Sphaerotilus microaerophilus: one gene and its partner. The protein of the gene in region 2 binds, or shares a complex with, the protein of the main gene of each other region. Links are inferred from orthologs where the notes say so. Each region holds a gene or a part of one and is shown on either strand. Other genes may lie near its edges. The genes, in order: uvrA and mfd.

Region 1 (3,847 bases), 4.0 Mb from region 2 along the record:
GGCCAGCCGCATCCGCCGCCAGGGCGCCAACGAGGCGCTGGAGCGCGTCACCGTCTCGCTCGGCGTGGCCCCCTACTGCCGAGGCGAGAGTGCCCGCGAGTTCCTCGACCGGGCCGACCAGGCGCTGTATGCGTCCAAGTCGGCCGGCCGGGATCGGGTGACGGTGCTGGCCGCCTGAGCCTGGCGCCGCCCGCGGCCCCCCAGCCGCACACCGGCGTCAGCGCGCCAGCAGCGGCTTCAGGAAGCGCCCGGTGTGGCTGCCCGCGCAGGCGGCCACCTCTTCTGGCGTGCCGGCCACCAGCAGCCGGCCGCCACCGGCGCCCCCTTCGGGGCCCATATCGATCAGCCAGTCGGCCGTCTTGATCACATCCAGGTTGTGCTCGATGACGACGATCGTGTTGCCCGCATCGCGCAGCTGGTGCAGCACCTTGAGCAGCAGCTGGATGTCCTGGAAGTGCAGGCCGGTGGTCGGCTCGTCGAGGATGTAGAGCGTGCGGCCGGTGTCGCGCTTGGAGAGTTCGAGCGCCAGCTTGACGCGCTGCGCCTCGCCGCCCGACAGCGTGGTCGCACTCTGGCCCAGGGTGATGTAGCCCAGGCCCACGTCCAGCAGGGTCTGCAGCTTGCGTGCCAGGGCGGGCACGGCGTTGAAGTAGGCGTGCGCGTCCTCCACCGTCAGGGACAGCACCTCGGAGATGTTGCGGCCCTTGTAGAGCACCTCCAGCGTCTCGCGGTTGTAGCGACGGCCGTGGCAGACGTCGCAGGGCACGTAGACGTCGGGCAGGAAGTGCATCTCGACCTTCAGCACGCCGTCGCCCTGGCAGGACTCGCAGCGCCCGCCCGCCACGTTGAAGCTGAAGCGCCCCGGGCCGTAGCCGCGCTCGCGGGCGGCCGGCACCTCGGCGAACAGCTCGCGGATCGGCGTGAACAGGCCGGTGTAGGTGGCCGGGTTGCTGCGCGGGGTGCGGCCGATGGGGCTCTGGTCGACGTTGATGACCTTGTCGAAGGCGTCCAGCCCCTCGATCTCGTCGTGTGGCGCCGGCTCCAGGTGGCTCTGGTAGAGCTTCTTGGCCACCGCCGCGTACAGCGTGTCGTTGACCAGCGTGCTCTTGCCGGAGCCGGACACGCCGGTCACGCAGGTGAACAGGCCCACCGGGATCTCGGCGGTGACGCCCTTGAGGTTGTTGCCGCTGGCATTGACGATGCGCAGCACGCGCGGGTCGGTCTGGTCCTCCAACCGGCCGCGCCGGGTGGGCACGGCGATCTTCAGCACCTGGGCCAGGTAGCGCCCGGTGATCGAATCGGGGTGGGCGGCCACCTCGTCCGGCGTGCCCTGGGCCAGCACGCGCCCGCCGTGCGTGCCGGCGCCCGGGCCCATGTCGACCACGTGGTCGGCGGCGCGGATCATGTCCTCGTCGTGCTCGACCACCAGCACGCTGTTGCCCAGGTCGCGCAGGTGACGCAGTGTGCCGATCAGGCGCTCGTTGTCGCGCTGGTGCAGGCCGATGCTGGGTTCGTCGAGCACGTACATCACGCCCGACAGGCCCGAGCCGATCTGGCTGGCCAGGCGGATGCGCTGGGCCTCGCCGCCGGAGAGGGTGTCGGCGCTGCGGTCCAGGCTGAGGTAGTTCAGCCCGACGTCGTTGAGGAACTTCAACCGCGCGCGGATCTCGCGCACCACCTTGTCGGCGATCTCGGCCTTTGCGCCCTTGAGGTGCAGCCGCTCGAAGTAGCCCAGGCAATCGGCCAGCGTGGCGTGCTCGACCTCGTAGATCGGCCGCGGCGGCAGCTCGCCCGCGTCGATCAGCAGCACATGGCGTGCCTCGCGTCGCAGCCGGGCGCCACCGCAGGCGGGGCAGGGCTTGTGGCTCTGGTAGCGCGCCAGGTCCTCGCGCACGGTGGCGGAGTCGGTTTCGCGATAGCGCCGCTCGAAGTTCGGCAGGATGCCCTCGAAGGGGTGCCAGCGCTTGACGCTGCGCTTGCGCCCCGCGGCGCCCTCGGCGTGGTAGACGAAGGCGATGTCCTCGCTGCCGGAGCCCTGCAGCAGCACCTGCTGGTGTTCGGGCGCGAGGCTCTCCCAGGGCTCGTCCAGCCCGAAGCCGTAGTGGGCGGCCACGCTCTCCAGCATCGAGAAGGTGTAGGCGTTGCGCCGGTCCCAGCCCTTGATCGCGCCGCTGGCCACGCTCAGCGACGGGAAGGCGACCACGCGGTCGGGGTCGAACACGACCACCTCGCCCAGGCCGTCGCAGCTGGGGCAGGCGCCCACGGGCGAGTTGAAGGAGAACAGCCGCGGCTCCAGCTCGCTGAGCCCGTAGCTGCAGACCGGGCAGGCGAACTTGCTGGAATAGAGGTGCTCGCGTCCGCCGTCCGGCGCATCCAGGTCGAGCGCGATGGCGCGCCCCTCGGCAATGCGCAGGGCGGCCTCGAAGCTTTCGGCCAGGCGCTGCGCCATGTCGGGGCGCACGCGCAGGCGGTCGATCACCACGTCGATGTCGTGCTTCTCTGCCTTCTTCAGCGGCTGCAGGTCGGCGGCATCCACCACCCGACCATCGACGCGAAAGCGCACGTAGCCCTGCGCCTGCATCTGCTCGAACAGTTCGACGAACTCGCCCTTGCGGTCGCGCGCCACCGGGGCCAGCACCATCAGGCGGGTCTCGGGGGGCCAGGCCATCACCGCGTCGACCATCTGGCTGACGCTCATGGCATCCAGCGGCAAGCCGTGATCGGGGCAGTGCGGCGTGCCGGCGCGGGCGTAGAGCAGGCGCAGGTAGTCGTGGATCTCGGTGATCGTGCCGACGGTCGAGCGCGGGTTGTGGCTGGTGGCCTTCTGCTCGATCGAGATCGCTGGGGACAGGCCCTCGATCACGTCGACATCGGGCTTGTCCATCAGCTGCAGGAACTGGCGGGCGTAGGCCGACAGGCTTTCGACGTAGCGCCGCTGCCCCTCGGCGTAGAGCGTGTCGAAGGCCAGGCTGGACTTGCCCGAGCCGCTCAGCCCGGTGATCACCACCAGGGCCTGCTTGGGCAGGTCCAGGTCGATGTTCTTCAGGTTGTGCGTGCGGGCGCCACGCACCCGGATCGCGGCAGGCTCGGCCCCTGCGTTCGCGGCTCTGGCCGGCGCGGCGGAATCAACGGGGGAAGGGGCGGAGCTGCGGCGCGACGGCATGGGAGGCCAAGCATTCAGGGCAATCCAACATGATAGTTTGCCCAGCCTGTGCGAGCGCCCCGGGTGGAGTGGCCCGTCTGCATCCCCTTGACCGCAGGGGAGATTACCGGGTGGGGTGTCGGGCGGCAGCGATACTTCCTGCATCCCGAGGATGGCGGCCTTTGCCCGCCCAGGGAGTCTCCGCCATGGCCAGCACCGCTCCCGTGATCCCCTTGCGCCCCAGCAAGGATCCCCAGTCGCCTTACGACCCGCAGGCGCTGGTCTGCTCGGAATGCAGCATTCGGCAGTTCGCGTTATTCGGCGCACTGACCGAGGCCGGGCTGGAGCGCATCCACTATCACATCGCCAGCCTGCACCTGGAGCCGGGTCAGCGCTTGTTTGCGGCGGAAGAGTCGGGCTCGGCGGTCTTCACCGTGCGTCGGGGCGTGCTGCGACTGGAGCGCAGCAGCCGTGCCGGGGAGCGGCGCATCCTGCGCCTGGCCGGGCGAACGGACCTCGTGGGGCTGGAGGCCGTCCTTGGCCAGACCTATGCTGCCGATGCCGTGGCCTGTACGGAGGTCGAGGCCTGCCGCATCCCCCGGGTGCTGATCGATGAACTGCTGCCTTTTCATCCGGGCGTGGCGCGCGACCTGATGAAGCGATGGCAGCGCGCCCTCGATGACTCCGAAGAGTGGCTCACTGAAC
Region 2 (4,343 bases):
CCTGGCAGGCGTCGATCAGCCGGTCCACCCAGGCCGGCTGCAGCAGGCAGCGCGCCGCATCGTGCACCAGCACCCAGTCGTGCGGCTGCACGCCGCGCGCGGCCAGCGCCGCGAGCCCGTTGGCCACCGTCTCGGCCCGGCTGGCACCGCCGCAGCGCGCCACCCAGGCCTGCTCGCCAAGGTGCTCGGGGACAACGGCCTCGAAGCGATCATCGTCCGGTGACAGCACCACCAGCGTCGCACTCAGGCGGCGGACCTGGCGCAGCGCCGCCAGCGTGTGCGCCACCACCGCCCGACCCGCCAGCGGGTGGTACTGCTTGGGCCCACCCACACCAGCACGCACACCCACGCCTGCGCAGGGCACGAGGGCAAAGCAACGGGGTTCGAGGCCGATGGCGATGTTCATGGCCGCGGATTGTGCATGGCGTCCGGCCGGCCAGCGCACGGGGCGCCGCCTAGAATCGATCGCCTCCCAGCCCCCGCGCCGCCCGGCCTCGACCCGGCGGCGCGCTTTCATTGCCCGACGCCGTCCGCCATGCAGCTCCCCTCCATCGCCCCCGGCAAGCGTTACACCGTCCCCCGTCCGATTGGCTCGGCCGATGCGCTGCTGCTGGCGCGCTTCGCCCAGGCGCGCCGTGCCGAGCAGCGGCTGCTGGCGGTGGTCTGTGCCGAGCCGGCCGATGCGCAGCGCCTGCCCGATGAGCTGGCCTTCTTCGCGCCGGAGCTGCGCGTGGCGGTGTTCCCGGACTGGGAGACGCTGGCCTACGACAGCTTCAGCCCGCACCAGGACCTGATCTCCGAGCGCCTGGCCACGCTGTGGCGCGTGCTGCAGGGCCCACAACGTGGCGAGGTCGACGTGGTGCTGCTGCCGGCCACCACTGCGCTGACCCGGCTCGCGCCCCCCGGCTTCATGGCCGGCTACACCTTCCACTTCAAGCAGAAGCAGCAGCTCGACGAGGCGGCGCTGAAGCGCCAGCTCACGCTGGCGGGCTACCAACATGTCGGCCAAGTGGTGTCGCCCGGCGAATACGCGGTGCGCGGCGGTCTGATCGACCTCTACCCGATGGGCTCGCCGGTGCCCTACCGGGTGGACCTGTTCGACAACGAGATCGACTCGATCCGCGTCTTCGACCCCGACAGCCAGCGCAGCCTCTACCCGGTGCCCGAGGTGCGGCTGCTGCCAGGCCGCGAATTCCCGATGGACGACGCGGCGCGCACGGCCTTCCGCGCCCGCTGGCGCGAGCGCATGGACGGCGATCCGACCCGCTCGCGCATCTACAAGGACATGGCCGCTGGCGTGGCCACCGCGGGCATCGAGTACTACCTGCCACTGTTCTTCGACGAGACGGCCACCTTCTTCGACTACCTGGGCGAGACGGCCGCCTTGGCCCTGCACGGCGAGGTGGACGAGGCGCTGAACCGCTTCTGGGGCGAAACCCGCGAGCGCCACAAGTTCCTGCAGCACGACCCGGAGCGGCCGGTGCTGCCGCCCGAGGCGATCTACCTGCGCCCGGAGGACTTCTACGCCCGCTGCAACCGGCATGCGCAGCTGTCGATCCGCGGTAGCGAACCGGTCGGTCATGGGAATGAAGCCGCAGCTGCGGCTTCATGGGCCCGCCCCCTGCCCGACCTGAGCGTGCAGCGCGGCGGCACCGACCCGCTCAAGCGGCTGGAAGACCACCTGGTGCGCATCGGCCAGCGCGGGGCCACGGGCGGCACGGCCGAGGGCCAGGCGCCCACCCGCGTGCTGCTGCTGGCCGAGAGCGCCGGGCGGCGCGAGAGCCTGCTGGAGCTGCTGCGCGACCACCGGCTGGAGCCGCCCGCGGTGGACAGCCTCGCCGCCTTCCTGGCTGGCGACCACGCCTATGCGATTGCCACCGCACCGCTCGCCGCGGGCTTCTTCTGGACCGACGCTGCCCCCGGGTTCGGCATCCAGTTCGTCACCGAAACCGAGCTCTTCGACGCCACGCCCACCGCACGGCGGCGCCGCAAGCAGGAGGCCACCAGCGACGTCGATGCGCTGATCAAGGACCTCTCCGAGCTGAAGATCGGCGACCCGGTGGTGCACGCCAACCACGGCATCGGCCGCTACCGGGGGCTGGTGAACATCGAGCTGGGCCCGGACGGCAGCTCGGAGTTCCTGCACCTGGAGTACGCCGACAAGGCCACGCTGTACGTGCCGGTGAGCCAGCTGCAGCTCATCAGCCGCTACACCGGCGTCTCGGCCGAAGAGGCGCCGCTGCACAAGCTGGGCTCGGGCCAGTGGGAAAAGGCCAAGCGAAAGGCGGCCGAGCAGGTGCGCGACGCCGCGGCCGAGCTGCTCAACCTCTACGCGCGCCGCGCCGCGCGCGAGGGTTTTGCCTTCCGCTACTCGCCGCAGGACTACGAGGCCTTTGCCGCCAGCTTCGGCTTCGAGGAAACGTCCGACCAGGCCGCCGCGATCCACGCCGTGATCCAGGACATGATCAGCCCGCGGCCGATGGACCGGCTGGTCTGCGGCGACGTGGGCTTCGGCAAGACCGAGGTGGCGCTGCGCGCGGCCTTCGTGGCGGTCACCGGCGGCAAGCAGGTCGCCGTGCTCGCCCCCACCACGCTGCTGGCCGAACAGCACTGCCAGACCTTTGCCGATCGCTTTGCGCAGTGGCCGGTGAAGGTGGCCGAGATGAGCCGCTTCCGCTCCCCCAAGGAGATCAAGACGGCCATGGAAGGCCTGGCCGCAGGCACGGTGGACATCGTGGTCGGCACGCACAAGCTGCTGAGTGCGGACACCAAGTTCAAGAACCTGGGCCTCTTGATCATCGACGAGGAGCACCGCTTCGGCGTGCGCCACAAGGAGCAGATGAAGGCGCTGCGCGCCGAGGTGGACGTGCTGACGCTCACCGCCACGCCCATCCCGCGCACGCTGGGCATGGCGCTGGAAGGCCTGCGCGACCTGAGCGTGATCGCCACCGCGCCGCAGCGCCGCCTGGCAATCAAGACCTTCGTGCGCAACGAGAACAAGGGCACCATCCGCGAGGCGGTGATGCGCGAGCTCAAGCGCGGCGGGCAGATCTACTTCCTGCACAACGAGGTGGAGACGATCGAGAACCGCCGCCAGGCGCTGGAAGAGTTGCTGCCCGAGGCGCGCATCGCGGTGGCGCACGGCCAGATGCCCGAGCGGGAGCTGGAGCGGGTGATGCGCGACTTCGTCGCCCAGCGCCACAACGTGCTGCTGTGCTCGACCATCATCGAGACCGGCATCGACGTGCCCACGGCCAACACCATCGTCATCAGCCGCGCCGACAAGTTCGGCCTCGCCCAGCTGCACCAGCTGCGCGGGCGCGTGGGCCGCAGCCACCACCAGGCCTATGCCTACCTGCTGGTGCCCGACATCGAGGGCCTGACCAAGCAGGCCCAGCAGCGCCTGGACGCGATCCAGGCGATGGAGGAGCTGGGCAGCGGCTTCTACCTTGCGATGCACGACCTGGAGATCCGCGGCGCCGGCGAGGTGCTGGGCGACAGCCAGAGCGGCAACATGATGGAGGTGGGCTTCCAGCTCTACAACGAGATGCTGGCCGAGGCCGTGCGATCACTGAAGGCCGGCAAGGAGCCGGACCTGCTCTCGCCCACCGGCTTCTTCGGCGCCAACACCGAGATCAACCTGCACACCCCCGCGCTGCTGCCCGACGGCTACTGCCCCGACGTGCACGTGCGCCTGAACCTCTACAAGCGCCTGGCCACGGCCGAGAAGCTCGACAAGGTCGATGCGCTGCTCGAAGAGGTGACCGACCGCTTCGGCAAGCTGCCTACGCAGGGCCAGTCGCTGTTCGACCTGCACCGCCTGCGCCTGCAGGCCCGGCCCTATGGCATCGTCAAGATCGACGCCGCGCCGGGCGTGATGAACATCCACTTCCGCCCCAACCCGCCCATCGACCCGGTGCGCATCATCGAGCTGGTGCAGAAGAACAGGAACGTCAAGCTCGCCGGCAACGACAAGCTGCGCATCGAGCGGGCCTTCCCGGAGGCCAAGGACCGGGTGCAGTACGTGCGCGATGTGCTGCGGGGGCTGGGGCAGCCGCTGGCTGCGACTTGAGCAGGCGCGCGCCTCACTGCGAGGGCAGAAGCAAGAAGGGGCCCCGAAGGGCCCCTCTTTCTCACTGACGCAACCGCCTGATCACGGTGCGCTGCAGTAAGTCAGCGTCGACGGCTGGGTTGGCTGGGCAGGCTGCGAGGCCGACCAGGTATTGACCGGGGTGATGGTCACGGAGCAGTCGGCCGCCACCATCAGGTCGAAGGCGTGCCAGTAGTAGTTGCTGGTGCCTTCACCGCTGCCGGGCACGAAGACCCGCTGAGCTCCGTTCAGG

Evidence for each region.
Region 1: the proteins of mfd (region 2) and uvrA are in contact, whole or in part, in a crystal structure (PDB 4DFC), measured with the Escherichia coli proteins. The link is inferred for Sphaerotilus microaerophilus from one-to-one orthologs.

Annotation. Positions count from the first base shown.
Region 1 is NZ_AP025730.1:6,227-10,073, reverse strand. Bases 18-3,562 are described here. They hold uvrA (excinuclease ABC subunit UvrA), read right to left. Parts: upstream 3,164-3,562; coding sequence 218-3,163; downstream 18-217. Other genes in these bases: NGK70_RS00030 (Crp/Fnr family transcriptional regulator), read left to right, coding at 3,349-3,562; NGK70_RS00040 (GGDEF domain-containing protein), read left to right, coding at 18-178. Also shown: more of NGK70_RS00040, read left to right, coding at 1-17; more of NGK70_RS00030, read left to right, coding at 3,563-3,847. UniProt on the Escherichia coli protein: The UvrABC repair system catalyzes the recognition and processing of DNA lesions. UvrA is an ATPase and a DNA-binding protein. A damage recognition complex composed of 2 UvrA and 2 UvrB subunits scans DNA for abnormalities.
Region 2 is NZ_AP025730.1:4,004,588-4,008,930, forward strand. The notes cover bases 232-4,272. They hold mfd (transcription-repair coupling factor), read left to right. Parts: upstream 232-535; coding sequence 536-4,072; downstream 4,073-4,272. Other genes in these bases: ispD (2-C-methyl-D-erythritol 4-phosphate cytidylyltransferase), read right to left, coding at 232-406; NGK70_RS17065 (carboxypeptidase regulatory-like domain-containing protein), read right to left, coding at 4,154-4,272. Also shown: more of ispD, read right to left, coding at 1-231; more of NGK70_RS17065, read right to left, coding at 4,273-4,343. UniProt on the Escherichia coli protein: Couples transcription and DNA repair by recognizing RNA polymerase (RNAP) stalled at DNA lesions. Mediates ATP-dependent release of RNAP and its truncated transcript from the DNA, and recruitment of nucleotide excision repair machinery to the damaged site.